Linked DNA regions of Armatimonas rosea. The protein of the gene in region 1 binds, or shares a complex with, the protein of each later gene. Links are inferred from orthologs where the notes say so. Each region holds a gene or a part of one and is shown on either strand. Other genes may lie near its edges.

The links.
Region 2: rplS (region 1) and rplI share a complex: the UniProt entries of both Bacillus subtilis proteins name them as parts of the 50S ribosomal subunit. The link is inferred for Armatimonas rosea from one-to-one orthologs.

The regions. Positions count from the first base shown.
Region 1 is NZ_JACHGW010000001.1:941,963-957,546, forward strand. Bases 7,520-10,486 are described here. They hold rplS (50S ribosomal protein L19), read right to left. Parts: upstream 9,212-10,486; coding sequence 8,828-9,211; downstream 7,520-8,827. Other genes in these bases: HNQ39_RS04220 (ribonuclease HII), read right to left, coding at 7,520-7,939; lepB (signal peptidase I), read right to left, coding at 7,948-8,784; trmD (tRNA (guanosine(37)-N1)-methyltransferase TrmD), read right to left, coding at 9,286-10,116; rimM (ribosome maturation factor RimM), read right to left, coding at 10,120-10,486. Outside these bases: HNQ39_RS04200 (BTAD domain-containing putative transcriptional regulator), read right to left, coding at 1-2,383; HNQ39_RS04205 (UbiA-like polyprenyltransferase), read left to right, coding at 2,451-3,308; HNQ39_RS04210 (carboxypeptidase-like regulatory domain-containing protein), read right to left, coding at 3,295-4,176; HNQ39_RS04215 (FlgD immunoglobulin-like domain containing protein), read right to left, coding at 4,179-7,289; more of HNQ39_RS04220, read right to left, coding at 7,334-7,519; more of rimM, read right to left, coding at 10,487-10,605; HNQ39_RS04245 (KH domain-containing protein), read right to left, coding at 10,653-10,883; rpsP (30S ribosomal protein S16), read right to left, coding at 10,931-11,188; ffh (signal recognition particle protein), read right to left, coding at 11,214-12,662; HNQ39_RS04260 (hypothetical protein), read left to right, coding at 13,219-13,632; HNQ39_RS04265 (hypothetical protein), read left to right, coding at 13,792-14,637; HNQ39_RS04270 (glycine-rich protein), read left to right, coding at 14,737-15,584. UniProt on the Bacillus subtilis protein: This protein is located at the 30S-50S ribosomal subunit interface and may play a role in the structure and function of the aminoacyl-tRNA binding site.
Region 2 is NZ_JACHGW010000002.1:1,303,079-1,318,576, reverse strand. What follows is about bases 2,131-5,011. They hold rplI (50S ribosomal protein L9), read right to left. Parts: upstream 3,854-5,011; coding sequence 3,407-3,853; downstream 2,131-3,406. Other genes in these bases: HNQ39_RS14015 (MlaD family protein), read right to left, coding at 3,858-5,011; dnaB (replicative DNA helicase), read right to left, coding at 2,131-3,153. Also shown: purD (phosphoribosylamine--glycine ligase), read right to left, coding at 1-505; more of dnaB, read right to left, coding at 517-2,130; more of HNQ39_RS14015, read right to left, coding at 5,012-5,453; HNQ39_RS14010 (MlaD family protein), read right to left, coding at 5,446-5,850; HNQ39_RS14005 (ABC transporter ATP-binding protein), read right to left, coding at 5,854-6,642; HNQ39_RS14000 (MlaE family ABC transporter permease), read right to left, coding at 6,644-7,468; HNQ39_RS13995 (DUF1844 domain-containing protein), read left to right, coding at 7,525-7,962; HNQ39_RS13990 (hypothetical protein), read left to right, coding at 7,959-8,288; HNQ39_RS13985 (sodium-translocating pyrophosphatase), read left to right, coding at 8,448-10,499; HNQ39_RS13980 (hypothetical protein), read right to left, coding at 10,690-11,067; HNQ39_RS13975 (methylated-DNA--[protein]-cysteine S-methyltransferase), read right to left, coding at 11,074-11,547; HNQ39_RS13970 (glutathione peroxidase), read left to right, coding at 11,605-12,084; HNQ39_RS13965 (MFS transporter), read right to left, coding at 12,065-14,404; HNQ39_RS13960 (2Fe-2S iron-sulfur cluster-binding protein), read right to left, coding at 14,620-14,973; HNQ39_RS13955 (hypothetical protein), read right to left, coding at 15,050-15,498. UniProt on the Bacillus subtilis protein: Binds to the 23S rRNA.

The DNA.
Region 1 (15,584 bases):
GGCGTGCGGGCTCTTTACTGCGTAGCTCTTCGATGCGCCGCTGAGCGCCCTCCAGCTCTTCCGGGAGAGCCGCTAGGAGAGCGGGGTCGGCGCTGCGGCGAACCCGGTTGACATAGCTCTGGAGAAGCTGTACCCCCCCGAGGGGATTTTCCTGAGAGAGGGCGAGCTCAAAGGCTGTCCAGAGCGGCGTGCGCGCCTCGGTGTTTCGTCCCTGAAAGAAGGCCAAGAGGCTGGTGAGATGCAGAAGTGAGCTGGTGGGCGGGGCGAGAGTCGTCGCCTTCACGAGCCACTCCTGTGCGCGGTCGATCGCGCCCAGCTCCAGCTGAAGCCAGGCGACTGCCTCGCCAAGGTCTTGCTGGAGGGTGGGGTTTTGGGTGAGGGTGAGGCCGCGCTTGAGCAACCCCTCGGCTTCCCGGTGCCGGCGGGCATCGTGGAGGTAGGCAGCATGGCTCCAGGCGAGGTGGGCGGCGAGCTCGGTCTCCCCGGCGCTCTCGGCCCAGGCAAACGCGGCGGCACGGTCCTCGGCGCACTCCCAGAGGCGGCGCTCGGCGGCGGGAATCCCTTGGTGGATCTGTCGGAGGGCCTCCTCGGCGAGGCGGGCCTGGTACTGGGCATGACGAATCCGGGCTGCCCTCTCGCGGCTTGGCGCACTTGCCAGACCCTCGGAGGCAAAGTCACGCACGGGCTGAAGAAAGGTCCAGCCGGTCTGGCGGGCGACGAGCAGCGAGGCGTGGTGCAGCGCCTCGAGGATATCGAGGCACTCGTGGCCGGGCTCCAGCACCGCCTCGGCATCGTCGAGGCGAAAGGGCCCCACAAAGACGGAGAGAGCCTCCAGCCCGGCACGCTCCTGGGGCTCCAGCAGGGTACACGAGTCCTCAAGGACAGCCCGGAGGGAGCGCTGGCGCTCGGGGAGGTCTAGGTCCGCGCCAGAGAGAAGGCGCAGGGGGACGGCAAGGCGCTCGAGGAGCTGTGCGGGCGAGAGCAGCGCGACCCGTGCCGCAGCGAGCTCGATGGCGAGCGGGAGCCCGGCAAGCCGCTGGCAGATCGCCGCGATGGTCTCGGACTCGTCGGTGCGTAGCGTGACTCCGACTGCCTCGGCGCGCTCGTAAAAGAGGGCTTGCGCCTCCGTGCTATCCAGGGGCTCTAGGCGCAGCACCCGCTCCCCGCGCAGGCGCAGGGGCTCTCGGCTAGTGACCAAAAACCGGGCGCGCTGGCTGGGCTGGAGTAGCTGGGCCAGCGCATTGCGGAGGCTCGCCAAGACGGGCTCCCCGTTGTCGAGAACCAGCAAGAGCTCCGACTCCTGGACCCGCTCTTGGAGACGGGTCAGGGCATCTGCACCCGCCACGCCCACCGCACGAAAGAGTGCCTCCAAGACCGCCTCGGGCGGTGCGGTGCGCGGCAGGGGAGTCAGGTCCACAAAGACAGCCGAGGGCCAGCCCTGTGTCGCGGCGACCGCGAGCCGGGTCTTGCCGATCCCCCCCATCCCCACGAGCGTGGTGAGCGGAGCGCTCTGCAGGAGCTCCTTGAGCCGCGCCTGCTCCGGGGCGCGGCCTCGGAGGGGGGTGAAGAAGTGGGGGAAGTGCCGCAGGCCCGCGGAGGTGGTCGGTGCGGTGCTCACCTCGCTGTGCGCCAGTGCGGGCTGTGGGAGGCGGCGAGGGGTGCTCGCCAGGGTCTGCAGGAGGCTCAGGGTCTGTGGGTCCGGGCCGAGATGGGTGGCCTCGTGCAGGCGGACACGGAAGTCACGGAAAGCCCGCAGAGCAGCCGGGTAGTCGCCCCCGTCGGTGAGGGCCTGGTAGAGGAGGCGCTGGACCGACTCCCGGAGCGGGTCGATCTTCTCTGCCCGCCGCCCCAGTGCCAGTGCCCGCGTGGTGTCGCCGCTCTCCAGCGCCCGGCGTGCTAGGAGCTCTAAGACGGCTTGTGCATTTTCTTCCCGAAGCTGGCGCTCACGCAGGACCCAGTCCTCGGGGGAGCCCTCCAAGAACGGCCCTCGGTAGAGACTCGCGGCCCACTCCGCCTGCACGAGGTCCCCCGACTTTTCCCAGCGGGTAATGGCAGCGTCAAAGGCGACCGTATCGCAGAAGACCTCTCCCGCGAGAGAGAGCTGGAGGGTGCCCCGGCGCGGGGTGCTCAGGCGCTCTGACTCGCTGCCCAAGGCGGTGCGGAGATCGCCCAGGGTCTTGCGGAGGCTCTCTTGGCCGGCGGGGCCATCGCTCTCAGGCCAGAGGGTGCCAATGAGAAAGTCACGCTCGACCGCGGCTCCATTGCGCAGTGCGAGGAGTGCGAGGAGCTGCAGTCCCTTTCGGGAGCGCAGGCGCGGAAGCGGCTCTCCTTGGACACTGACCTGCGGTGGCCCGAAAAAGCGAAGCGAGAGCGATTCTGGCACAGCCCTAGATTCGCGTTTGTCCCTAAAACTCCTGCCCTGCTGATACTCTAGACGATAGAATGAGGGTATGGGAAAGCTGCGGATCGTCCTAGAGATGATCAAGATCGAGCACACACTCTTTGCCCTCCCCTTTGCCTTGATGGGGGCGCTCCTGGCGGCACGGGGCCTCCCCGACGGCCGGACGCTCTTCTGGATCCTGGTGGCGATGGTGGGCGCACGCTCTGCCGCGATGGCCTTTAATCGCCTGGTGGACCGGGACTACGATGCGAAGAACCCGCGCACGGCGAGCCGCGCTCTCCCCGCGGGACTGGTCTCGGTGGGGTTTGTGAAGGGCTTTACCGCGCTGACCTCGCTCTTGCTCGTGGTCGCGGCCTGGCAGCTCAACCCGCTGGCGCTGGCGCTCTCCCCGGTGGCGCTGGGGGTTGTCTTTCTCTACTCCTACACCAAGCGCTTCACCCACTGGTGCCACGCATTTTTAGGGCTCGCGCTGGCAGTTGCGCCCGTGGGGGCGTGGGTGGCGGTGCGCGGCGACCTGACCCTGGTCCCTCTGGCGCTGGGGGCGGCGGTGGTCTGCTGGCTGGTGGGCTTTGACACGATCTACGCGCTTCAGGACGCTGAGTTTGACCGGGGAGCGGGGCTGCACTCGCTACCCGTGCGCTTCGGGGCACGCACCGCGCTGGCGATTGGGCGAGCCAGTCACGCCCTGATGATCGTCCTCCTGCTCGCGCTGGGGCGGCTGGCAGGGCTGCACGGCTGGTACTTCACCGGAGTGGCCCTCGCCGCCGCCCTGATCGCCGCCGAGCACGCGCTGATCTCGCCCACGGACCTGAAGCGGCTCAATATCGCCTTCTTCAATGTCAATATCGCGGTCTCGTCGGGCTTGCTTCTCTTTACCGCCCTCGATCTCTGGCTTAGCGCGGGGTAAGGTTGAAGTTGACCGTCAGCGGGTTGTTGGGATTGGCCAGCACCGCGGGCTTGGTCTCGCTGACATAGCCACCGGGAACTGCCTGGACCGCGTAGGTGCCCGCGGGGACAATGAAGAAGTAGTTGCCCGCGGTATCGGTGTTGATGGTCTCTAGCTGGATGCTGTCGCGTAGCAGAAAGACCGGCGCGTTGGGGATGGCGCTACTGTCGAGCGCCGAGGTCACCTTCCCGGAGATGGTCTTGAGGGGCGCGGGAGGATTGGGGTTGGGATCGACCTGGAGTGTCAGATCGCCTGCTTCATTGATCCCAAAGGCAACCGTGAGGTTCTTGGTGGCGATCTTGCTCCCCGAGCCGGCGGAGAGCTCCGCAGGGCCATCGGGGACGAGATCAATTAAGAAGGTGCCATCGGTGTTGCTAAAGCCGCTGATGCTCCCTTGAGCGGTATTGACCACCACAAAGGCGTTCTTCACGGGCTTACCGGTTTCGTCGAGCACGCGCCCCCGCACCTGCCCGATATTGATGTAGAGGGCAAGATCGGGGTTGGTGCCCGCGGCAAGCGATGGCTGAAACGCGACGGTCTGCGCGGGTTTGCCGGGGACGGTGATCGTGGCTGTGCTGGCTCCGATCACCGCGCCGGTGATCCGGAACGAGCCCACGAGGTTGGTGGAGCTCGCCTGAGCGCGTGCGGTGGTCACGGCCGAGGCGGTGCCGATCGTGACCGTCACCCCCTCCAAGGGGAGATCGGACTGGAGGGAGTCGTAGACAATCCCCTTGACCTGCGCCGCGTTGTTATCGTTACCCCCGCCGCCGCCACAGCCTGCCGCGAGAGATGCCAGGGCGCTGAGCGCCAGAAAATTTCGTCGTGTCATAGTTATCGAAGTACCTGAACGGGGCGGGTCACGCGTGTGCTCTGGCCGTCGTCGGTGCGAGCGGTCAGGGTGAGGAGGTAGCTACCCGCAGGCAGCGACTGGCCACTGTCGGTGAGGCCGTTCCAGAGGATGCTCTGGCGCTCGGTGGCACGGCCCCGGCCCGTCGCGAGCCGTCGCACGCTCTTGCCGGTGAGCGTGGTCACCTCGGCCAGCACATCGGCATCGGCGGTGAGGTTGTACTCCACGCGGACGCCGCCGCCACTGGCACGGCCCGTGGGACGAGTGACCAGACCGGTGATGCTCAGGGGCTGGCTCCGGCCCGCGTCGGCGATGAGCTGGAGCTTGCGGGTCTGCCCGGCCTGGACACTCACGCTCCAGCCAGAGCGGCTGGCGAGGGGGATGCGCTGCCCGGTGGTCTCATCGCGCAGGGTGAGCTGGGTGGTCTTGGGAAGCGACTCCAGTCCGCTCCAGGTCAGGGTCACGGGGCCGGACTGCGCCGCGGTTAGGGCGAGGCTCCAGGTGCCGCGCTGGGTATCGGTGCCGCTGCGGAAGTCCGCCGCGACTCGTCCCCCGGCCGTGGCATTCGTCTCGCTCACCACCCCGAGGGTGACACCGGGGACAATATCGGGTGGTGCCTCGACATCCCAGCCAGGATCGAAGCTGCGGCTCGTGCCGGGCGCGGAGCCCAGGGTCACGGTGGAGGTGCGGGCTCCCTGGCTCGCCCGTAGCGCGACCGCCCAGTCGGGCTTCCGGCCTGCGAGCGGCACGAGCGCACGGGTCTTGACCGCACGGGTGGGGGTATCGGGGCCGGGGATCAGGAGGCTCACCCCCTGCGGCGCGTAGACCCGGAGCCAGTAGCCACGCCAGTCCGACGAGAGCGCGTTGGTCGCGCTGTAGGCCCCCGTGTCGGGGTTGAGCGCCCAGACCTGATCGGCGACCAGTGCCCCAAAAGGCGCGGTGTTCACATCGGTGCCCGTGGCCGCGGAGAAGGCGATCGCATCGTTCTCCAGGTACTTGACCAGGGTCTTGCTCAGGTCGAGGTCCTGGGAGAAGGGCGTCCCAATCAGGTTCCAGCCGTAGGCGAGGTGGACGGTGTAGTCCACATCGGTGGCGGGCGCGACCCCCGTCAGGCTGACACTGGTGTTGGTCGGCCCGCCCGGCGTCCCCACAAACTTCACAAAGTACCCCCGTCCCGGATCGAGCAGGCCCGTGCTGGGAGTGCCCGGCGCGACCGCGGCGTAGGTGCGGGTGATCGGGTCCCAGTTTGCCAGGAGAAAGTCGGTCGCCGGGCGTCCCAACGCGCCCTCGACCGTGGGCTCCAGCGGGCGGAGCGGGAAGCTCACCAGGTTCAGAGCCCCGAAGGCAAAGGTATGGCTGAGGGTGGTCACCCCGCCGCCCGAGCCAGCGGGTCGCAGGATAACGTAGTTGATCCCATCGCCCGTGTTGCGGCGGAAGCTCTGGATGGTCGGGCCGCTGGTGATGGTCACCTGGGTCCGGGCTAGCTCACCGAGCTGCGCCCCGAGAGTCACCCCAAAGCCGCGCCGGACCACGTTGTTGCCGCTCTGGTTACGTGTCGCAATCGGTGCCAGGACCGTGGTCTGGTTCACCGCGACACTGCCATCGAGGCCGCCGGTCAGGGTGGAGATCAGATCCCCGTTGATTCCCTGGGCGAGGTAGGTGCGTGCGGTCAGCCCGCCCACCGAGAAGTCCGCCACCAGCCGGCCATCGTCGAAGCCCTGGTTGGGGAAGGCCAGGGTGGTCAAAAAACCCTCGCCCTGCTCGATCTGCGCCTGCTCCGAGCCACTGCCCAGCCCGATACGCGTGTTATCAGAGTTGAGGTAGGTGGCGTAGGCGCGCCCGGTGAGGAGCTCTTCGTCGCCGTCGGTCTTGGTGCGGTAGTAGACCAGGGCGATCAGGGCCGACTGCTCGTTGTTGGCGGCGCTGGGCTGCGACGGCAGCACAAAGGCGTAGAGCTTGGGGCCGGTGGTGACACTGGTATCCAGGACATACTGCTGGCGGAACCAGTCCGCAAAGGGTAGCCCCTCGACCGTGGGGAGCGCCCCGGCGACGATGTTCTTGAGCGCGGGGACATTGCCCGCCAGCGCGGTGCCCTGGGTGTCGGCAGCGGCGTAGTAGGCGGCATTGACATTCTTAAAAAAGCTCGTGTCCTCGATATAGCACTTGAGCCAGGCCGCTCCGCTCATGCCCATGCGCACCTGGAGCATCTTGGCGATCGTGATCTCGCCGTCGATCAGCAGGTTCGCCTGCGACGGTGGGAAGAAGGTGCTATTTCCCAGTGCGGGCTGGTTGAGAATATCGTAGTAGGGTAGGAGGGTGTAGAGGCTATTGGCCGTGGGATCGGCGAAGCCCAGCGCGGGGTCGCGGGCGATCACGGTCGCGGCGGCGCGGGCAAAGCCCTGCTCCCAGGCATCGTACTGGAAGGCAAGGGGGCCATGGAAGGCATGGACCAGGTTCAGCAGGAGGGCGTGCGCGATGGAGTCGACACTCTGGTAGAGCGGCAGGTAGATGCGGTTCTCCGATGGTGAGTAAGCGCCAAAGGCGAGGCGCTGGACATCGGTGGCGGTGCCGGTGTTGAAGAACCCCACGGAGCGAATCTTGACCTCGCCGCTAAAGGCGGGCTTGCCGTAGAGCGCGACCAGGCGGGGGTAGACATTGTTGATAAAGTCCTTGAGGAAGTCCTCCACCACAATCGCGCTGCCGCTGGCGCTGGCGATACTGGCCCCGTTGAAGTTCTCAAAGGTAAAGGTGAGCTGCCCATCGCCAAAGGCACGGGTCACGGGCAGCTTGACAATGCGGCCGCTCTGGCGCACGGTGACCAGGGTCGAGACCGGAAACACGGCGCGGCCCTTTTGCTTTGCCAGCCCCGCCGAGAGCGAGCGGCTTCGGGCTGTCCACTCCTTGCGCAGGCGGGTCTCCACCGCGGTGGGAATGTCTTTCCCGACAGGGACATCCAGCACCACCGACGATTGCGGGCCGTTGGAGATCGTGGCAAAGGGCTGGTTGACCAGGTTTTTATAGGGCGAGCGCTGGGCAAGAGCCGGGGCGGCGACAGTGGCGAGGGCGAGTCCCAGGACGAGGTTAGAGCGAGTCATTATCTGTTTAGACGCCTTCTAGAGTGGTTTTGCTTCATGTGATTTTAGAACCGAAATGCCTGCTGGGCGACCGGGCCAAACGTGCGGCGGTGGATCGGGCAGGGGCCGTGTTTGTCGAGGGCGGCGAGATGGCTCGCGGCGCCGTAGCCCTTGTGTCCGGCAAAGCCGTACTCCGGCCAGCGTGTATCATACTCGATCAGGAGCCGATCACGAGTCACTTTTGCCAGAATTGAGGCCGCGCCAATGGAGACGCAGCGGGAGTCGCCGCCGATCAGGTTGAGGCAGTCGGGGTGGAGGTTGGGGACGGGCAGGCCATCGACAAAGACCCGGTCGGGGGAGACCGAGAGCGCGGCGAGGGCGCGGCGCATGGCCTCATGCGTGGCGCGCAGGATATTGATCCTGTCGATCTCCTCCGCGTCGCACTGCCCGATCCCCCAGCTCAGTGCCTCGGCGACAATGCGCTCGTAGGCACGCTCGCGCTGCTTGGCGGTCAGCTTCTTGGAGTCGCCGATCCCGGTTGGGTCGAATCCCTCAGGGAGGACCACGGCGGCTGCGAGCACCGGCCCGGCAAGGCAGCCCCGCCCAACCTCGTCGATCCCACAGAGAATGCGCTTGCCCTCACTACGAGCGCTGGCCTCAAAGTTCTCCATAGACAAGCCTAGCGTGTCCGCCGGATGCGGGGGAGGGGCCAGAAGATTCCCTCGGCGCGCCCGATAATCCGGTCCTGCTTGAGCTCGTACCACTCGTGGGAGTCGTGGGACTGGTTGCGGTTGTCTCCCAGGACAAAGTAGCTTCCCGGAGGAACCGTGTAGGGGGGGAACTCGTACTCCGGGTCCTCGGCGATATAGTCCTCCAGCAAGGTCTCGCCGTTGCGGAGGAGCTTGCCGGGCTGGATCTCGACCGGCGCGCCACGACGGTCCACCCGGATCGCGAACTCCTCCGGGCTGATGGTCTGCGCTCCCACGGAGATTCCCTTGCGGGTCAGGTGGAGCGAGGGAGCCGGCGGAGCACCCGGCTCGTCGGTGTCGGGTAGGCCCAGGATGCCGCGGATCTCGGCGTGGCTGTAGTGGATCCCGCCCACCTCGACATAGCCGCCCTGGACCTCAATCGTATCGCCGGGCAGGCCGATCAGGCGCTTGATGTACTCGGGCTCGCTACGGTCGGCATCGGGGGGGGCCTTAAAGACCACGATCTCACCGCGGCGGGGGGCACGCAGGCGGTAGAGGAGCTTGTTGACCACGAGGTGGTCGCCCTCGATCAGGGTCGGGTGCATCGACGGGCTGGGGATGTGGTAGGTCTGGAGCACAAAGGGACGCAGAAGCAGGAAGACCAGCGCCACCGCCAGCATCGCCGACTCGGTGAGCTCGGCAAAGAAGAGAAAGAAGCTATGCTTGAGCGCGCGAAGCACCAGCCGCGCGACAGTTAACCCCGCCAGAAACAAGACGATGGTGGGCAAGGAAAGATTCGCGATGCGCTCCGTCCAAGTCTCCACCATCGTTTAGCCCCCTAGCCCCCACAAGTGGGGGAATCCATGATGTTTAGTTGCTGCGGCTGAAGCGACCGTTGCGGTCTTCCTTCAGGCGGGTTGCCTTACCGACCAGGCCACGCAGGTAGTACAGCTTGGCGCGGCGGACAGCAGCCCGGCGAGTGACTTCGATCTTCTCGATACGCGGCGAGTGCACCAGGAAGGTACGCTCCACCCCGACACCATTGCTAGCAACCTTGCGCACCAGGACGGTATCGCGGATGCCGGCACCATGGCGGCTGAGGGCAACACCCTCGAAGATCTGAATACGCTCTTTGCCACCCTCGATAACCTTCACGTGGACACGGACACTGTCGCCGCCACGGAATGCAGGCACATCGGCTTTCTTCTGTGCCTCTTCGATATCGCGAATCGCGGTTGCGTTCACTTTACTCATCTTTTACGTCTCCCAAACAAATTTAGTTTCTTTGGAGGCGTCCCCTGGCGGTCTCTTCGCGGTTGTGAGAAGGCTCACACCGGATTGGACACAGGTTCGTCCACCCGGACAGACTGCTCTGCCCGTGCTGAGGCCGTAGCCTCGTTGTTCGAGGCCGTGGCCTCGTCTTGTGCCTGCTGGGCATCGTGGGCGGCCAGAAGCTTCTGGTCCGCCTTGCTCAGAGGCAGCAGCTTTTCCCAGAGGTCGGGGCGGCGTGCACGGGTGCGCACCAGCGCTTGCGTGCGACGCCACTTCGCGACATTGGCGTGGTGTCCCGAGGTCAAGACCTCCGGGATGCCTCGCTCGCGAAAGACCGCCGGTCGGGTGTAGTGCGGATACTCCAGCACGCCCCCCTCAAAACTCTCTTCGTGCGCCGACGACTCATTCCCAAGCACTCCGGGCAAGAGCCGCACGGTCGCATCCAGCATCACCAGAGCGGCTAGCTCGCCGCCGGTGAGCACGTAGTCCCCGATCGAGACCGCCCGGGTGATCCAGCCATCGCGCACCCGCTCGTCGATCCCCTCGTAGTGCCCACAGACAAACACCAGGCGCGGCAGGGAGGCAAGCTCCTGGGCCAGTGCCTGGGTGAAGGGCTCGCCGTCGGGCGCGGTCAGCAGCACGGGGATGGTGGGGTCTCCTCCCGTGGCCGCCTCAATCGCCGCCACAACGGGCTCGGGCTTCATCACCATGCCCGCACCCCCTCCGAAGGGGTAGTCATCGACCGTTCGGTGGCGATCCGAGGTGAAGTCGCGTGGGTTGATGCAGTGGAGCTCGAGGGAGCCGCTTGCCTGTGCCCGCCCGACAATCGAGTGGCTTGTCGCCTGCTCGATCAGCTCGGGAAAGAGCGTCACTACCTCGACCCGCATGCGCTACTTCAGGAGGCCAGGGTCATCCGAGACAACCATCCGGCCTGCTTCCAGGTCTACAGAGAGCACGAACTGCGCGTGGGCAGGAATCAGCGCAAGGCTCGTCTCATACACATCGTTTGCCGCGGGGTTGTACAGGATCGTCTCCAGTACCCCCAGGTCCTTCCCGGACTCCGTCACGACCGCAAGGCCCTTGAGCTGCCAGTCGTAGTAGGCCCCTTCCGGGAGGGAGGGAAGCTCGGATTTCGGAAGAAAGAGCTGGATGCCGCGCAGAGACTCTGCGGCGGTGCGGTCTTTCCCCTCAAAGTGAACCAGGACGGTTCCCTGGTGCAGTCGAATACTCTCAATACGGCTTGGCTGACCGTGGAGCAAGAAGGTCTTGCCCACCAGCGAAGTCGGTTCATCCAGATACGGGAGAAGCTTAACCTCCCCCTTCATACCGAAGGGGGCAGTGATTTCTCCGACTAAAACGAGTTTGTCGCTTTCCATCACAGCCCCTCGCGTGTTCGGTGCGCTTCAATCTAGCGTCAATTTCGTCAAGCGACGATTTCGACGTAGACCTTGCGCTTATCTTTCATTGCGACTGCTTTGACGATAGTACGCAGGGCATTGGCAATTCGCCCCTGCTTTCCGATCACCTTACCCAGGTCATCTGCGGCAACGCGCACTTCGTAGGTCGTGGCTTCCTCGCCCGGAATCTCGTCCACTTGAACGTCGTCCGGGGAATCCACCAGCGCCTTAACCAGATATTCGACTGTCTGCTTCACTGATTGTACTTTTATCCTGCTTTCCGGCGGTTTTGGGTCGTCCCTCTCTAAGCGGAGGGTAGGATCCCCTGTTTGCGGAGGATTGCTGCCACTTTGTCGGTCGGCAGTGCGCCCACGCTAAGCCAATAGCGTAGCCGCTCCTCCTTTAGTTCCATGATGGGCTCCTTATCCGCAGCAACCATGGGGTTGTAGTACCCCAGTTCCTCGATAAAGCGTCCATCACGGGCGCGCCGCACATCGGCGGCGACGACGTGATAAAACGGTTTCTTCTTGGCGCCATCCCGGCGCAGACGAATCTTGACCATTGTTGATTATAGTTCCTTTGATATTTTACCGAAAAGGTAGCTTGAAACGGCCACCGCCGCTCGAACCACCGTCTTTTTTCTTTTTCGAGGGCGCGCCCGGCTGCTGGCCCATCCCCCGCATCCCCGGCATGGGTGGCATCCCGGGCATTCCTTTTCCGCTGGACATGGCGCGCATCATACGCCGCATCTGCTCGAACTGATTGAGGAGCTGGTTGATCTCCTGAACACTCACTCCTGCTCCTGTCGCGATTCGCTTTCGCCGCGAGCCATTGATGAGCTCGGGACTGCGACGCTCCTTGGCGGTCATGGAGCGAATGATCGCCTCCACCTTCGCCATCTCTTTCTCCGGCACCGACCAGTCGACATCCTTGAGCTGCGTCCCCACGCCCGGCAGGAGCTTGAAGAGCTGCTCCAGCGGCCCCAAGCGCTTCATCTGCTGCTGCATGGAGAGGAAGTCCTCGAAGTCAAACTTGCCGCCCCGGAGCTTTTTCTCCATCTCGGCGGCCTGCTTCTCATCGACTGCCGCCTCGGCCTTTTCGATCAGGGTGAGGACATCGCCCATCCCTAGGATGCGGCTTGCCATGCGCTCGGGGTGGAAGACCTCCAGCGCGTCCATCTTCTCCCCGATCCCCACGAGCTTGATCGGCTTGCCCACCACGGCCCGCACCGAGATCGCCGCGCCACCCCGCGCATCGCCGTCCACTTTGGTCAGAACAAACCCGCCGACACTTAAAGCGTCGTTAAACTGAGTCGCCACATTGACCGCATCTTGGCCCGTCATGGCATCGAGGACCAGCAGAATCTCATCGGGCTGGGTCTGGGCCTGGATCGCCTGGAGCTCCTCCATGAGCGCCTCATCCACATGCAGGCGGCCGGCCGTATCGAGAATCACCACATCCAAGCGGTTTTGTTTGGCAAACTCCACGGCCTCGGTCGCCACTTGAACCGGAGTCTTGCCCGTGGTCTGGGAGAAGACCGGAACCTTCACCTGCCCACCGACCACCTCGAGCTGCTTGACCGCCGCGGGGCGCTGCAGGTCACACGCGGCCAGGAGTGGCTGTCGCCCCAGCTTCTTCAGGTGCGCCGCCAGCTTCCCCGCTAGCGTGGTTTTTCCCGCGCCCTGGAGCCCACAGAGCATGAGAACCGTGGGGGGCTTGCTCGCCATCGCGAGGGGAATCGCCTCGGTGAGCGGCTTGCCCTCGGCATCGGTGCCGGAGAGGGTGGCGATCATCTCCTCATGGACAAACTTGATGACCATGTGCGCCGGCTGCAGACCCTCAAGGATATTCTCACCCATCGCGCGCTCTTTGACCCGCGCGATAAAGTTCTTGACCACCTTGAAGTTGACATCGGCCTCAAGTAGGGCCATGCGCACCTCACGGAGTGCGGCATCGACATCCGCTTCCGTGAGCTTTTGGTTGCCCCGTAGCTTGGCAAAGGCGTTCTGTAGTTTTTCTGCGAGAGCCTCGAACATAGTCGTTTTTTATGAAACAGCACAAAGCCCAGCCGCCGAAGAACGGGGCCGGGCCACGGGCGCAAGGGATATTTTATCTCATGATGGGAGCACTGTCAACCTAGGTAAGGGGTGGTCCTCATGCGGGCCACGACTCCATGAAAAAAATAATAACTTTGCAGAAGATCTATTTGTATTGAGTGATAAAATTTAATTATTTAATAGAATGATATGTGTTTTGATATTTTCTGTGTGATTAGTTTATTTATTGATTAATAATATTGATTTAAGTTTTGATATTTTGTTTATGTGTGTATATTTTGTGATTTATATTAGGTGTAACTTTTTGAATGAAGTTTGACACTAAAAAGTACTGGTGTGGTTTATGCTACTCAGTATTTAAAATGGGGATTCTTGAACGATGAGAAGATATAGTTTGTTTTTGTGTATTTCGTTGATGTTTGCTATTTCCGTTAGTGCCAATGAGAGAGGGCGTACTGATTCTGTAGTTTTGGTGTCTTTCAAAGACGTTGAATGTAAGTTTTCTACCTGTACGGAGAAAAAAGAGCATGGAAATGTGACAATTAAGTACCAGAGTGGAAAGACGGTTACCGTGATCGCGGATGGTACCTGTAAGGGTAACGACTCGATTGGGACAGAGCCAAAGATCAGCCCGGATAAGAAACTCGTGGGGCTACTCACAGGGGTGCACTTTAATGACTCGGCGAATAACTACTACTTTGCGGGGTCACGGCTCTGCTCGTTTAAAGAGGGAAAGTGTGTACTCAAGCTCAGCGGAGAGAAGTACTTTATCGAGGAGTGGCATTTCTGGGAGAAGGGGACGCAGCTCATCCTGCGCTCGCGTGCAAAGCACGGTGTTGGGACCGTAGAGCGCTACGATGCGACCACCGGCAAGCTACTGGAGAAGTTCTTGGAGTATAAAGTGGACGCTACCTATCCCGAGTGGGCGCGACGAATCGCCCTGCTCTAGCCTGTCTCTCAAGGAGCCCTCCTGTAAGCACTCTGTCTACAGGAGGGCTTTGCTTTTCTTTCGTCCACGCAACACCCCCAGCACTGTCCACGATTCCGTCTTGGGTCGAGGCGTAGGATGGTGCTGTCTACAAACAAAGACGAAAGAAAGAAAATCACCATGAAAACAACTCTACTTCGTTCGCTTCTGGGAGCCGCCGCGCTCCTCTCCTGCACCGCTTTTGCACACGCTGCCAACCCCTTTGTCGCGGGGTCGCAGTGGACCGGGATTCGGGTCAGTACCGTCGGAGGGGGCAGCAGCAATATCGCCCTCTTTGTCAATAGCCCCAATCCCAGCACCGGTAAGCTCGTGATCCTAGGGCAGAGTGTCCCGGTAAGCATCGCCTGTACTCCCACCGGTGTGGTGGACTTGCAAGGGCTAGGAATCCCCTACGCGGGTTTTCGCATCCATGGCACGGTCGGGGCGCAGGGCGGAACCTACTCGCTGACCGGCAACTACTACATCACCAATGTCCCCGGCATGCACAACGACACCGGCCGCGTCAGCCTGCTGCGCTCCTACAAGACAGTCACGGGAGGCCCCATCCTGATTGGGAGCACTGCGGGCACCGGGCTCCTTCCCCCCGGCCCGTGCTTTGGTGCCTTTGTCAGCGCCAGTAACTTCACCGGCCGCCTGGTCTTCGAGCACGATGTTCCCGCTGCCGATCCTCCCAGCGAGCTCAACCCACCCAGCGAGTTCACCGGCAATGTCTCGTTTGTGACCGGCGATGGCTCGGTGAAGTACGCGGTGGTGGGGACGATCAACCCGGAGGCCAACGCCGACGGAAGCCACACGATCGAGCTGCTCGGGGAGAACCTGGCTGGCAATAGCGTCTTCACCAGCCTCAAGACCACAGGCCTGCTCCTGCCCGCGGTTCGCACCAACCCGACCAGTATCTTGGGCAACTACGAGCTGATCGGCCTGCTGCGCACCGGTGATGTGGGGCGCTTCAAGGTGAGCCAGTAAGCAATGCCGACGAAGGATAACCCCCTTCTTCTGACCATCCAAGGAACCCTGGTCATCCTCGTTTGAGGGGGCCAGGGGACCTTCCCCAGGAACACTCGCATGAACCAGACATCTGTACCCACACCCAAAACCCGCCTGAGCCGAGGTGGCTTCTTAACGGCTCTAGCGCTCTCGCTCACGACCGCGCTGGGAGTCTTGGAGGGCTGTGGGGGCGGGGGGGCTTCGACCGAGGCAACCCCCACTCCTAGCCCCAGCCCAACCCCGCTCCCCGGTGCAACGCCCACGCCAAGCCCCACACCGACACCCAGCCCGACACCAACACCAACACCGACTCCCACTCCCGCCTCACCCGTACTGATCAAAAATAACTTTGGCTACACGGGGAGCCTACAGGAGTTTGTGGTGCCTGCCGGTGTCGTCAATCTCTATGTCAAGCTGTGGGGAGCCGGCGGGGGGCACAACGGCGGCGCGGGATCGTATGTCGCCGGGCGCCTTGCCGTGACTCCCGGTGAGACCCTCAAGATTCTCGTGGGACAGGGAGGGCAGGTGGCTACAGCAGGCTCGACAACCTCAGCTGCCTTTGGATTGGGAGGGAGTAGCCAGGGCTCTCCGGGCGTGTCGGGCGGTGGTGGGGGACGGACGGCACTGCTTCGTGCTCCCTTTGGCTCTGCGGAGGAGATCGTGGTGGCAGGAGCAGGCGGCGGTGGAGCCCTGTCTTGGGGCGGCGGTGGTGGCGGTGCGATCGATGGGCTCCCCGGTCATGGGAGTAGTGGTGCTGGGGGAGCGGGAGGAACCCGAACCGCCGGAGGAGGCGCGGGTGGTGGAGCGCTGGGAGGAAGTGCCGGTAGCTTTCTCCAGGGAGGCAATGCCATTGGAAACGGAACGGTCTCTAGCGGCGGTGGGGGCGCGGGCTACTACGGAGGGGCTGCTGGCGGGAAAGATAACAA
Region 2 (15,498 bases), on another replicon or contig:
TCTGACGCACCGCGGTCTCGGCCTCGGCGTAGTCCTGAGCCACGACGACCCCCTTGCCCGCCGCCTCGCCATCGGCCTTGACGACGATCGGGAAGCGCGCCTGCGCCAGGTACTCCCGCGCCCTCTGGGGATCGTCAAAGACCTCAAAGTCCGCCGTCGGCACCCCGGCATCCTTCATCAGCCGCTTGGAGAAGACCTTGCTCCCCTCTAGCTGCGCGGGCTCCTTGCTTGGACCAAAGATACGCAAGCCCCGTGCCTCAAAGACATCGACAATCCCAGCGATCAGCGGCTTCTCCGGCCCGACGATGGTCAGGTCGATCTTCTGGTGCTCCACAAAGACACGCAGCGCCTCGATGTCCATCACGTCGATAGCGACATTCTCCGCGACCTCTGCGGTCCCCGCATTGCCCGGCGCACAGTAGATCTTGCGCACTTGTGGGCTCTGCGCCAGCTTCCAGCAGATCGCGTGCTCACGTCCACCGCTACCAATCACTAAGATTTTCAAATTCCGTCCCCCTAAAAATCTGGCCCTTCCGTATTGTGGGCCAGGTTGGCAAAACAGGCAAACTTGGGCAAGAACGCCAGCTTGACGGTCCCCGTGGGGCCGTTTCTCTGCTTGGCGATAATCACCTCCGCCTCTTCTCCCTCGTACTCGCCGCCCTCTTGCTCCGCCTTCTCCTCCGCCTCCTGCGAGACCGCATCCTTGCGCGCATAGTACGCGGGACGGTAGATAAACGCAACCAGATCGGCCTCCGCCTCGATGGCGCCGCTCTCCCTGAGGTCAGAGAGCATGGGGCGTTTGTCCTCACGGCGCTCCACGGAGCGGGAGAGCTGGGAGAGCGCGATCACGGGGACATCTAGCTCGCGGGCGAGGCTCTTGAGGCCGCGGGCGATCTCGGTGATCTCCTGGTTGCGGTTCTCGGAGTTCTTGCTGGAGCCGCGCATGAGCTGGAGGTAGTCGACAATCACCAAGTCCAGCGAGCCCTGCTCGGCCTTCAGGCGACGGCACCGCGCGCGCATCTCCAGCGAGCTCATGTCCGTGGTGTCGTCGATAAACATCGGCGCGTCCCAGAGCCTATTCACCGCCTCCGAGAGCCGCGACCACTCTTCGTCCTGGAGAAACCCCGTACGCAGCTTGTGGGCATTGACTTTTGCCTCGGAGCACATCATGCGCTGCACCAGCGACTCCTTGCTCATCTCAAGCGAGAAGGTCGCCACCACACTTCCCTTGCCCGCCGCATTCTGCCCAATATTCATCGTCAGAGCCGTGTTATGAACAATAATGTCTTGAGCGATAAAATTCGCCCCATCAGGCACTGTCAGATCATAAACCTGCTGCTCACCAAGCGATTCAATGGAGATAATTTCATCCCAATAAAGCTCGGGACTTGCGATCGCACGCAAGTTATCATTATCAAGAATCTCGGCATAAGCAGAAAGCCGATGACGAGGCAAGCCACGATTGGTATGAGGATTGTAGCCCGCCCGCCCAGTAATTTCCCCAGTACTCAGGGCAAGTTCGGTCAATGAGAGATTTTGCTGTTGAGCCGCGACACGCACAAAATCCCAGACTTCCTTGGGGGGGTGCCCCAGATTTCCACGGCGAGCGGTATCACGTTCCAAGCGGAACTGACGCTGTGCCTTCTCTCCAAGCCAACCAATCTCTGCTTGGTAGCGAGCAACGGATTCTGGATCAGTCACTTCGACACGCCAGCAACGCTTATTTTTTTGCCAGAGTTTTGCCACGATACCAAAGCGCACAAGAGCATGCTGTACATCCCGAGCAAGTGGCTCCGAGGCAACCGCAAACTCGATTCGAGCAAAACCGCTCATGGGATAGATAGTGCCATCACAGCTCATCAATACACGCAGAAAATCGGCGAGTGATTCCTTGGAGAGTTCCCAGATGCAATCAGGAAATTTTTTCTCCTCAGCAAGTTTCCCCCAGAGCCCCAGTTCCCTGAGCCAATCAGTTAAGGGATTCGGTTGATTCTTCCGTGTTCCAGGAACAAAGGATCGCGAGACTATGTAAGTGATCTTCTCCTGTCGCACACTTAACTCTGAAAACTCCGAGGCAATAATTTTTTTGAAATCTGCAATCAGCTCAGGATCAGTATTCGTCCATTCGGGGCAAGAATCGGTCAATCCCCCTTCAGCAATCAAGTAAGCGAGAAGACGAATTCGATCCGAAGAAAGGTTGTTGTCCCTACCAAAGACAGGCAGGTGTCGAGGTACAGCAATACTATCTCCCACCACCAGATCATGAAGAGGTTGCCAGCCCTTGACAGTCAGAAACGGATGGTGCCCTGTGACTTCGACAAAGCGCCCCGTTTTTGTGGTGACACGGAAGGCGGGTTTGATTCCGCTGTCAATCCAATCCGAGATGGCGGTGGGCCGGATACGCCCGCACTCCGAGACCCCTGCGATGCGCGGCATCTTTCGGCGAACGGCTTCCTCAATGGTGAGGCGCTCGCCGGTTAGCGGATCATCAACCAGGGTTCGTGCAGTGAGACACTTCCCCATCGAGGGGCGCGCGGCGACGATGATTAAATCTCCGCGTTTGAGGCCGCTGGTGATGTAGTTGAGGTCGTAGAAGCCGGTGTCGGTGCCACTAACGACGCCTTTATCGTGGTAGGCGACATCGATCTGCTCGAAGACCTCGCTCAGAAGGGGGCGCAGGGGGGTGAAGCCCTCGGTCTTGCGCTTGCGGGCGACATTGAAGATCGCGCGCTCCGCCTGGTCTACGAGTGTGTCTACTTCGTCGGTCTCGCCGTAGGCCATCCCCGCGATCTCGGAGGCGGTCTCGATCAGGCGGCGCAGGACGGCTTTCTCGGAGACGATCTTGGCGTAGTAGACGATATTGGCGGGGGTGGGGACGTACTCGGCGAGCTGCATCAGGTAGAGGTAGCCCCCGGTCTGCTCCAGAGTCCCTCGGCGTGTGAGCTCGTCCTTGAGCGTGACGATATCCACCGGCTCGTCTTTATCGACCAGCGAGAGCATGGCCTCGAAGATGCGCCCGTGTGCCTCCCGGTAGAAGTCTTGCTTGTCCAGGAACTCGGTGACCCGCTCGATGGCATTGCGGTCGCCCAGGAGCATGGAGCCTAGGACCGCCATCTCGGCTTCAATGTTTTGGGGGGGGACGCGTCCGGTCATAAGAAACTTCCAGGGAGAGCCATCTCTCCGCCTTCGCACGGCTCAGGCACCTCTCTTCCCCTGATAGCTCGTTCCTCGCTGGGAAGAGAGGCTGACCTATCCTGGTAGGCTTGTCCCTCTTCCCGCGACGAAGGAGCAACGGGGGAAGAGGGTCGCGCTCTAAGGCGCGGGGAGATGGCTCGGGGGAGATGGCACATAAAACACAAAAGGGCGCGGCTTAGTGCCGCGCCCTGGCTTGTCTGCGCGGCCTCGGCTACGCCTTTTCGACCGCCACGGTAACGGGAACCGTGATGTCCTTGTGGAGCTTGACATCGACATGGAAGGTGCCCACGGCGCGGATCGGGTCCAGCAGGAGCACGCGGCGCTTGTCCACGGTGACGCCAAGGTCGCTCTTGAGCGCGGCGGCGATATCGCCCGAGGTGATCGAGCCGTAGAGACGATCCCCGGCCCCGGCCTTGGTCACGATCTTGACGGTCTTGCCCTCAAGTGCGGCCTGGTCCTGCTGAGCCTGCGCCAGCTGTGCCTCGCTCTTGCGCTCCTCAGCGGCATGGCGAGCCTCCAGGTTCTTGAGCGCTCCACCCGAAGCGGAGACAGCAAGGCCACGGGGGAACAGGTAGTTGCGGGCGTAGCCATCGGAGACAGCGACAACCTCGCCCTCTTTCCCGACCTTGACCACATCCTTTTGTAAAATGACGTTCATAGTTTTACTTCCTTATCTGAAGGCCGACCGATGGACGATTCCCATTGCCGACGGAATCTAGCCCAAAGACCAGCGCAGTGTTGTTATTTAGACGCGCTCGGAGCCGTGTATTGGCAGTAAAGTGGTTGGGATCGAGCAGGTCGAGCCGCCATTGTAGCGGTCCTGCCTGCGTGTCGAAGCCAACTCCCAGCTTGCTGCCAAAGAGGCCGTAGCGCGTCCAGAGCTCTCCGCTTTTCTGCCCGAGCTGCACATTGACCCGATTACGCTCAGTCGCATCGGCCACTCCTACTCGGAAGAGCTGACCGCCTGAGACCTGTGCGTAGTTGGTATCGAGCTGAAAACGCTCCGCCTTTGTATCGTACAGAAAGTCTCCGGTCAAGCCCGGCTCGTACCAGGTTGGCTGTTTGCCCCTCTCCACAGGGCGATTTGGCGCGGGCGAGGTACTAATTTTTTTCTCACCCGGCAGGCGCAAGGTCTCCACACGGGCCATTAAATTTTTAATCGAGCCGCTAGCATCCTTCACATTGGCGACCGTCAGCTTGATATTGCCCAAGAGCTCCGGGTCGGTGGCGGTCTGGGAGAGCGTGCCTGCGGTGGCATCGAGTTTCTGGGAGATCGCCACCAAATTGTCCGAGACCTTGGTGAGGTTGCCAGTCGCCGCGATGATATTTCCCTTGAGGTTCTTATCCCCCACCAGTCCTGCCAGCTGCTCGGCGAGGCCGGCGGCACCGGAGGCGGCATCGTTGGCGGAGCGGAGCAGTGCCTTGATGCTCTCCCGGCTATCGGCGACCGTCAGCTTGGCCTCACGCGCCAGCCCCTCGGTCTCGGCGGCGATCCGTCCGCCGGACTTCATCACGGTATCGAGGTCCTTTACCAGAGTCTGGGTCTCGCGGGAGAGAACCACCACTTGTTTTTCGAGCAAGGGAACAATGCTCTTAGCCGAGGCCGCGACATCGGCGGCGTTGGCCAGCACCGTATCCACGCGTTTCATGGTTCCCGGCAGCAGCGCCGAGGTCGCCTGGAGGTTACGGAGCGTCCCCTGCAGATCGCCCTTGGGATCGTCGAGCGCCCCGATCGCCCCCAGTTTATTGATCTTCTCGCTCATTAGCCGGAGGTTGTGTGCGGTCGCCATGAGATCAGCGCGGAGGGCATCGTCGTTGGTGAACTTGCTCACCCCCGCCAGCGCCGAGTCCAGACCCGCGGCGGGCTCGCCGGCCAGAGGGCTCTGTTTGGTCGTCTCCTCGGTGATCAGGTCGCTCTTGTTGCCAGGGACAATGGTCACCACGGCACCGCCGCCCAGCAGACCAGACGAGACACTGATCTTGGAGTCCACGGGAATCTTCACATCGCGGTTGATCCGTAGCAGCGTGATCGCCTTACGGCCATCGGGGGCGAGCTGGACGCTCTTGACGGACCCGACTTGAAAGCCGGCGACCCGCACCTCCTCCATCCCCTTGAGCCCCTTGACATCGTCAAAGGCCACACGGAAGTCGACCGTGTTGCGCTCCTGGAAGGTTCGGTTGAGCCAGGTCCAGCAGAACACCAGCCCCCCAATTCCTGTGGTGACAACAACCCCCGTGACAAAATTGCCTCTACTCATAGACTCTCTCTTGGATCTGTGCCCCCGGCGCAAGAAGCGCGGTGGCGTGCCCCGGCTCGAGGTGCACAGTGGAGCTCCCCCCCAGAAGCGGAACCTCCACCCACGCCGACGAGTCCTGGCTCAGCTTCAGCTCCCGGGAGAGTCGCGCCTCCACCAGCACACGGCGCAGGTCGGAGGCGAGGTGCACTCGTGTGACATGTCCCACGGGAACACCGGCTATCTCGATAGGCTCACTTCCCCGAAGCCCTCGCGCATCCTTCAAGACAAGGGTCACGGGGTAGGAGTTCCGAGCCACTTGCATACGGTTGAGCCAGCTCTTGGCGAGCGAGCCTCCCACAGCGACGGTGGCTACGATAGCTCCCGTGAGAAAATAATTTTTTTGATTCCTGTGATTCATGACCTATCCAATCTCTATCGGGCCGTCGATCTCGCCACGAATAAACTGCTGGACAATGGGATCGTCGCTGTTTCGTACATCGTCGGGAGTGCCGTAGATCTGCGCCTTCCCTTCATAGAGCATCACTATTTTATCCGCGATTCGGAAGATACTCTGCATGTCATGGGAGACCACGACACTCGTGACTCCTTTTGTGTTACGCGTCCGCACGATCAGATCGTCGATCGCCGCCGCGGTCACGGGGTCAAGGCCGCTGGTTGGCTCGTCGTAGAGGACGATCTCCGGCTCGGTAGCGAGGGCGCGCGCCAGCCCCACACGGCGGCGCATCCCTCCCGAGAGCTCTGGCGGCATGCGCTTCTCGATCCCCGGCAGCCCGACTTCCTTGAGGAGCTCCTGGACCCGGCGCGTGATCTCCGCCCGCGGCGTCTTCTTGAACTCCCTACAGCGCGGTCCCCGCAGGAGCCCGAAGGCGATATTGGCGTAGACATTCATGGAGTCGAAGAGAGCGGCGTACTGGAAGACCACCCCCATCTTGGCGCGTATGGGAAGCAGCTCCCGCTCCTGCTTTCCGACAAGATCGACTCCATCTATAAGTAGCTCGCCGCTCGTTGCCGGGACCAGCCCCGCGATGCAGCGTAGGATCGTGGACTTGCCCGCTCCGGAGAGGCCCATGACGCAGAGAATCTCCCCCGGCGCGATATCCAGCGTGATCCCCGAGAGAATCTCCCGGTCATCGACCGTGTAGCACAGGTCCTTCAGCCGAATACGAGGGGGGGCAGGGGTTGTCTCCATCTTAGATCACCGACTTTGCCTTGAAGAACCAGGTCAGCACAAAGTCGGCTGCGAAGACAAGAATAATGGTAAAGACCACGGCGCGGTTGGTCGAGCGCCCGACACCCGCGGCCCCCCCCTTGGTCTCCAGCCCCTCACGGCAGGCGATCAGGGCGATAATGGCCCCAAAGACCAGCGCCTTGAGGAGCCCCTCGAAGATATCGGAGCCATTGGGTTCGAGCAGCTGACGGAAGGAGTCGGTGTACTGGCGGGCGGTCTGGCCCTGGTTTACCGCGATCACCCCGCCCCCAAAGACCCCAGCCGCATCCCCAAAGAGCGTGGTCACCGGCCCCATGATGAGGCAGGCCAGCAGGCGAGGGACAACTAAGTAGGCAACCGGGGAGATTCCCATGGCCCGGAGCGCATCGACCTGCTCGCTGGTCTTCATCGCCCCGATCTCGGCCGTGATCCCGGAGCCCACGCGGGCGATGAGGGTCACGGCGGTGATCAGCGGGCCGGTCTCACGCACAATGGAGAGCGCGACAATGCCTCCCAGGAGGTTCCCGATCCCGAGGTTGGTGAGGGAGCCGACCGTGTAGAGCGCCAGAACCGCCCCGGAGAACCCCACGGTGAGCAAGACAATCGGCACCGACTCCGTGCCCACGCTCGTGAGCTGGCGCGTAAAGTCACCGAGGTGGACTCCCTCTTTCCAGATCGCCTTAACCGCTCGTCCCAAGAGAGTCAAGAGCTCGCCCTGGTACTCGAAAGACCGGTAGAAGACCCGCTGGAGGAGCTTGGTGGTAGTCTCCCCGACCTCTTCAAAAACCTCTGCTGCGTCTGCCTTCATCCTGATGTCCAGTGTACCCCATTGCAGAGAGGGAGCCGCGCGTGCTACAATCCCCCATGCCCGAAGAAGAGGAAGAAGGATTCACCTTCCGCGACCGCCGACGTCTGACCACCGAGGAGACCGCCCCCGCCCCGCCCCCCGCACCCGCTGCCCCTGCACCCGCTCCAGAACCCGAGATTGAAGAGGCCCCTCTGGGCTACGACGAGGGTGAGGGCGACGAAGAAGAGAGCACAGAGCTCCCCGATGTCCGCTCGGTCTTGGCCCTCTTCATGGGCGAGCTACGCAACCTTGCGTGGCTCCGCATGGGGCTTGTCGCCAACCCGATGACCGGCCAGATCGAGCGCGATCTCGCCCAGGCCCAGATGGCGATCAACACGGTCGGCTTCCTCGCCGAGCAGCTAGAGCCCCATGTCGCCCCCGAGGAGCGCCTGCCGCTCAAGGCCATGGTGAGCGATCTTCGTCTTAACTTCGTGGAGCAGAGCAAGCGTCCATGACCTTAACCCGGGAGGCCACTGCGCTTACCCCCGATGCCTTCGAGGCACGCTTTAGTGACTTGGTCGAGCTGATCTGCGATGCGGCTCAGCTTGGCCATCCCAAGCCGTTCATGGAGGCGCAGTACACGCTCCTCAAGGCCTGGATGCACGATGAGTTCCCCCGTATCGCGGAGGTGTTCTCGGGCGTGCTCCAGAAAGAGTTTGAGAGCCTCTACCAGCCTGAGTCTTTGGCGTCCCTCCTCGCCCAGGACAGCGGCGCGCTCATGGTTCGTCTCCTCGATACCCAGGCCGCGATCGTGGCATGGAAAAACACACAGGCGAATTAGGGAAATTTTTCACAAAGTCGGGTATACTCTCTCTCGGCACCGACGTTTGCTGCCGTGCCCCTTTCGACGCCCTGAGCTTTTCTGGGTTCGCGGGCGCAAGACTTGCAGCAATCTAAGCCTTGATAATCGGAAGAGGAGGTCTGCCCTTTGGCAGGACAACTGAGCGCGCCCTGGATACTATCCCCCCTTGTGATTGGGTCTATCGGGCTTGCTTTTGCAATTTTTTTCTATGGGAATGTCCGTCGCCAGCCCATAGGCGGCACGGAGACCATGAATACCATCGCGAAGTACATTCGCGAGGGTGCCATGGCGTTTCTCAAGCGTGAGTACACGGTCCTCGCGGTCTACACCACGGTCGTCTTTCTTGCCTTAGGGTTCACGCTCGGCTGGCTTGCGGGCGGTGCCTTTGTCTTGGGCGCGTTTCTCTCCCTCCTGGCGGGCTACTGCGGCATGCAAGCAGCCACCCTCGCCAATGTACGCACGGCCGAGGCGGCCCGCCGCGGTAGCAAGCCCAATGCCCTCCTGATCGCGCTCGATGGCGGTGCGGTGATGGGCCTCGCGGTCGCGGGTCTCGGGCTGGTCGGCCTGACAGGGATCTATTGGTTCCTCCATGGCACCGACCAGATGAACGGGACACTCCATGCCTTCGCGGTGGGTGCCAGTAGTATCGCCCTCTTTGCCCGTATCGGTGGCGGTATCTACACTAAGGCCGCGGATGTGGGAGCCGATATCGCCGGCAAGGTGATCGAGGGAATCCCCGAGGACGATCCCCGCAACCCGGGCGTGGTCGCCGATAATGTTGGGGATAACGTGGGGGATGTGGCCGGCATGGGCGCAGATATCTACGAGTCCATGGTCGCTGCGATTGTCTCGGCCGTGGCCATTGCGCTCACCACCGCTGACATGGGCCACCTCAAGAGCCTCGCCCCCACTCTCTCCGAAGAGGCTGAGCGCGCTCTGGGTGGTGCTCTCCCGCTGATCCTCTCCGGAGTCGGGCTGGCGATCTCGCTGCTCGGAATCTTCTTGGCACGTGCGCTCCGCAACAGCAAGCCCGCCAGTGTCCTGCGCAACTGTCTGATCATCCCCCCGATCGCGCTCACCGTTGTCTCAGCGATCCTCATGCCCCTCTTAGGCGCGACCCAGGCCGTGACCATCTGTCTCGCGGCGGGTGCGATTGGAGGCGCGGCGATCGGGCTGGTGACGGAGTACTACACCGCCCATAAGCCGATCCGCCGTGTCGCGGAGTCGTCGCAGACCGGCGCGGCCACCAATATCATCCAGGGCCTCGCGGTCGGTAAAGAGTCGGTGATCGTCCCCATGGCGATCCTCTGCGCCGTGGCCTGGCTCTCCAATGCCCAGCTGGGGCTCTACGGAGTCGCGCTGGCGGCCGTAGGAATGCTGGCGGGCACCGCGATCGTAATGACAGTCGATGCCTACGGCCCGATCTCCGATAACGCGGGCGGCATCAGCGAGATGAGCGGCCTCGGTAAAGAGGTCCGCGACATCACCGACGAGCTGGACTCCGTGGGTAACACCACCGCGGCGATTGGGAAGGGCTTTGCCATCGGCTCCGCCACCCTCACCGTAGTCGCACTCTTCTCCGCCTACTCGATGGAGATCAGCCACGCCCGTGGGAAGCCGTTCCACATTGAGCTCACCGATGCGACCGTCCTGATCGGCGTGCTTCTGGGCGCGATCCTCCCCTTCTGGGTGGGTGCCTCGACCATGCTCGCGGTGGGACGCGCCGCCGGGAAGATTGTCGTGGAGATCGCCCGGCAGTTCAAGGAGATTCCTGGTCTCCTCGAAGGTAAGGCCGACCCGGAGCCCGCTCATATTGTCGATATCGCCACCAAGGCCGCGCTGATCGAGATGATCCAGCCGGGTCTGGTCGCCATCCTCGCCCCCATCCTCACGGGCTTCTTCCTTGGCCCCACCGCCCTCGCCGGCATGCTCGCTGGTGCGCTAGCGGTCGGCTCCACCCTCAGCCTCTTCATGGCAAACTCGGGCGGCGCGTGGGACAACGCCAAGAAGCACATTGAGAAGGGCGATATGGAAGGCCACGCTAAAGGCGGCGATGCCCACAAAGCCGCCGTCGTGGGCGACACGGTCGGCGACCCCTTCAAAGACACCTCCGGCCCGGGCGTCTCGATTCTTATCAAGGTCATGAGCGTCGTCAGCCTGCTGATCGCGCCGCTTATCGCCAACCGGTAGAACTCCGGCATCCCTCCCCCCTGCCCCCTCCCTTCCCCTGAGACCCGACTTCGTCGGGGGGAAGGGAGGGGGGGACTAGCTCAACCCACCCCTCTGACTCCCCTCCCTTCGTCCCCGCGAAGCGGGAAACAGAGCGAAGGGAGGGGCCGGGGGAGGGATGTCAAAAGGGATGCCACGGGGCGTTTTGTTTTTAGAGCCCAAATCCGCTGGTAAAGCCCCAGGACCAGCGGCGAGCTTTGCAGTTTGGGCAACGGTGCAAGGCGACGAATAGGTACTCCATCAGCTCTAAAAACCGTCCCCAGAGATAGGCTCCCAGCACAACAAGGGGAATCCCGATAACAAACCCGACTGGCATTACCCACCAGGGTAGGTGCGGAGGTGTGGCGCTATGGGCAACGCGGCGTGCGGCATGGGCAACGCGGCGTGCGGCATGGGCGACAACCTGAAGCGCGACAGAGAAGGATCCCACGGAGATTCCCAGAAGCACCATGAGATACATGCCACAGGAGACGGCAGGCAGACAGCCAAATGCCTCGACCTGTTCACACTTGCGGCAGCGGTAGAGCATGGTGGTCTAGAACAGGCTGGGCTGTTCGCTCTCGAAGGCGAGGAGGCGGGACTTGACTCCCGTGCCGTAGGCGAAGCCGCCCAGGCCGCCGTCGGCGGCAATCACGCGGTGGCAGGGGACGATCAGGGGGATGGGGTTGGCACCGCTGGCGGCCCCGACCGCGCGGGCGGCGTCTTTGTTGCCCACGGCAGCGGCGATCTGGCCGTAGGTGCGGGTCTGGCCGTAGGGAATCTTGGCGACCTCGGCCCAGACCAGCTTCTGGAACTCCGTCCCCTCGGGGGCGAGCGGGAGCTCAAAGACCGTCCGCTCACCGTCGCAGAACTCCTGAATCTGGCGCTTGGCCTGGCGGGTCTTGAGAGGGTCGAGGGTGCTCCCCTCCGGCGCGCTCTCGCTAAAATCCAGCGACACCACCGCCCCATCGTCGTCCACGGCCACGGTCATGACGCCAAAGCGGGTCTCGAAGGTCTCTGCGTAGATCATGGAACCATTGTAGCGCAAGAGTCGTATCTTTGGCGTAAGGATACAACAAGGATCAACATGGCTTCTCTCTACGACTTCACCCTTCCCAATATCGACGGCACCGAGACCGCGCTCCAGAGTTACACGGGGCACGTGCTCTTGATCGTCAATGTCGCCAGCAAGTGCGGCCTGACGCCCCAGTACGCCCAGCTTGAGGCGCTTCACCAGCAGTACAAGGACAAGGGGCTGCGGATTCTGGGCTTCCCCGCCAACAACTTCGGCGCGCAGGAGCCCGGTACCGAGGCCCAGATCAAAGAATTCTGCTCCCTCACCTACGGGGTCACCTTTGACATGTTCAGCAAGATCAGTGTCAAGGGCGAGGACATCCACCCGCTCTACGCCTACCTCACCGGCCTGCCCGCTCCCCTCGGCGGCGAGATCGAGTGGAACTTCGGCAAGTTCTTGGTCGGCAAGGACGGCAAGGTTATCGCCCGCTTCTCGGCCAAGACCAAGCCCGACGATCCCACGGTGGTCGCGGCTATTGAGGCGGCGCTTTAGCGAGCATTAGCAGGGCGAGGAGTGCCTCCTCGGCGGGGGGATCGTTGTCGTGGCGGGCGAGCTCGGGGAGGCGCTGGGTCAGGCCCAGGTAGTCCCCTTGGCTAAAGACTTCCAGCAGGGCACGGTCGGAGACCAGCTTGTGCAGGGCTTCGTCGCGTGCCATCCCCTTGAGCGAGAGCAGCGGGTAGAGGGTCCCCGGCGGCAGGATCGTGTCCGCGGCGGCATAGAGTGCCTGCAAGTACGAGAGGCCCTTGCCCTCCAGGCGCCGCGCCATCTTTAGCAGAAACGGAAAGTGACTCTCCGGCTTGGGCGCATGGGCGCGCACCAGCCGCGAGAGCGCCACGGAGAGTCGCGCTAACACCGCCGGGTCTGCTTCGTCGGTGAGCTTCACGGTTAGCAGCCAGAGCAGCTCCGGGACGGCGGGGGCGAGCTTCTCAATCGCACGGGCGGCGGCGAGGCGCATTCCCTGATCGACCTCGGGGACGAGCAGGGCGAGCAGGCGCTCCTCGGCCTCGGTACGGTCTTCCGGGCGCAGGTTCTCCCCAATCGCCGCTAAGGCCGCGCAGGCCGCCTCGCAGCGGGTCGGGCGATCCGGGTTGAGGGCGGCGAGCAGGGTCGGGGCCGAGGCCGGGTCGGCGAGGCGGCCCAGAGCGCGCAGGGCGGCCACGCGGACAGTTGCATTGGGGCCACGGGACGCCGCCTCCAGCGCGGGGGTAGCGGCGCGGTCGCCCAGAAATCCCAGCGCGTGTGCGGCCTCCTCGCCAATCGCGGCGGCGGGGTCAAGGAGCTTTGCGGCCAGCGCAGGAACCGCACGCGTGTCCCCGATCTCCCCCAGCGCCCGCGCCGCCGTGGCACGGACCGCGTGGGAGACATCGCCCAGCGCCTCCACCAGCTCCTCCACCGCCAGCGACGACTTCCGCTCCCCAAGCTCCCGCACGGTCTCCTCGCGCGCCTCGGCATCCGTGGTGCGAGCGAGGCGCTGGGCGCGTCGAAAGCCCCCCATGGTCCCCGTCCCGACCAGCTGCCCCAGCACGAAGCGGGTCGTCTTACTGTCCTCGATCTTAAGCTGGCGAAGCAAGATCAGCGCGGCCACGCGGACGATATCGGTGAGCAGGAACATCACCTTGTAGTTATTGAGGCCCGCGGGCAGGGGCAGATGCGAGAGCGCGGTCATCAGCGCCCCCCCGATAATGGGCGAGATCCCCCCCACCACTCCCGTAAACGCCGAGTAGACCGCCACATAGGTGCCGCGTTTATCGTCGGGGGTCATCGAGAGCAAAAGATTGAACTGGGTCAGCCCCACCGCGGCCCAGCCCGCCCCCGAGGTCACGTTCAGCACGACAATCAGCGGGTAGTTGAGCCAGTTTGCCCCGTGGCTCGTGAAGCACCAGAGCAGCGGTGCCACCAGCACCAGCCAGCTCCCGATCATCAGCACCGGGCGCCCCCCGTACTTATCGGCAAGGTAGCCCCAGAGCGGCATGGTCGCCAGGCTCGCCCCCGACGCCACCGCGCCCAGAACCTGCACCGAGAGATAGGGCAGCTCCAGCCCCGCCTTATCGACCTGCCAGGCCATGAAAAACTGCCCCGCCAGCGCCTGCCCCACGACCACCGTCCCCGCAAAGGCCAGAAACTGCCGGAAGCTCGGGTCGGCGAAGGGAGCCTTGAGCGACGTGAACGGGTTGGTCTTCTCGAGCTGGCGCACCATCGGGGGCTCGGGCTGGCGCAGGATCAGCAGAAAACACACGGCGGCCGGAATCGCGGCGAGACCGAAGAGAACCGGAAACCCCGCCTCAGGCTTGAGCTTGTCGAGGAGCCACGCGGCGGGTAGAGGCGCCAGCATCGCGACGATACTCGCGAGGCGGTTGCGGCCCGCAAAGTAGCGCCCACGGGCATCGTTGGGGACGAGGTCGCTCATCCAGCTGGTCCACGCCGGGACGGTGATCGTCAGGAGCGCCGAGGAGAGAATCAGCAGGAGCAGAAACGCCGCGAGCCGGAGCGGATCGGGGAGAAACAGTGCGACCAGGGCGAGAGCCGCCAGCGCCAGCCGCCCGGCACCCGCGGAGAACGCCACAAAGCGCCGCCGCTCGCCGCGTTTCTCGATGTAGAGAGAGGCCGGCACCTGCAAGAGCCCTACGGCGGCGGGGAGCCCAGCGAGCAGCCCTAAAACAAAGTCGTTGGCCCCGAGGTGGCGTGCAAACCCGATCTGGAACGCGCCGCCCGTGAGCACCACAAAGACCGTCGCCCAGAGCCCCTCTTGTGTGGAGATGCGTAGACCTCGGAGCGCTTCCATGCGCGAGATCGGTTCAGGTTCGTCGGCCATACCTGCTCAGTATACACAATAAAAAAATCGCCCCGGTTTAGACCGCCCCCGTTGGAGGGGGGCGTCTTGCTGTCGTCGCAAGCTCCGACACGAAGGGCTCCGCCCATCCCGAGTGAACTCGGGATTATGGCCGAAGGCCTTTGTGTCCGAGGAACGAGGACAGCAAGACGCCCCGCTCTAACCGGGGCGGTCTAAACGGGGCGATTCCGAGCGGCTCAGTCGGCGGGGCGCTCGCCGGCGCTGTCGAAGACCTTGCCGTCGGTGAAGAACGCGCCGCGTGCCTCCTTGCCCACCTCGCCCCAGACCGCGACCGTCAGGTCGTTCTGGACACGGATCTGGCAGGAGAGCCGGTGGGTCGCGATCAGCTCCGGGTCTTCCAGGGTGGACTCTTCCTCGTCGGACATGGGGGACACCTCGCCCTCCAGGATTCGGACGCGGCAGGTGGTGCAGGCGGGGACTCCCCCACAGCGGTGCAGGATCGGGATTCCTGCGTCTTCGATCGCAAGGACAAGCTTCTTGCCTTCGGGAACATCGAATGTCCCGTGGCCTTCAACGGTTAGTTTGGGCATGAGTTAGGTTCGTTTCTCCAATTGGAATGCTCTCTAGTTCCAGAGACACGCCGCGATTTCCTCCCTGAGCAGCGCGCTAAAACGGCGGCTCGCGGTCGGTGGAGACTCCTCGCAGGACGATACTGACGATCGTGGTCGGGGGCTGATCGCGCTCGAAGGCTCCCTCGATATCGGACCTTCGGGTGGTCTCAAAGCCAACCGGAATCCCGTTTCTATTGAGCCAGACACGCTCCGAGGTCGCGGAGACCATCGGGCGGTCAGCCCGTCCCCCCGTGCCGCGGACGGTGCGTACCAGCTCGATCACATCGGCCTGGGTGCCATCGGGGAGGGTCACGGGGCTCAGGAGGCGCACGGCCTCGTAGCCGGTGAGCGCGGGGGGACCTTCCAGGAGCCACTGGAGCGGCTCCAGAGCACTGCGGAGCGCGGCCTGGCGCAGGCTGGTCTCCAGGCGGGCTCCCTCCCGCAGGGGCGAAGGGCGCTTCTTACCGTCGGTGTCCTCGACGATAATCTGCGTGCCGTCGGCGC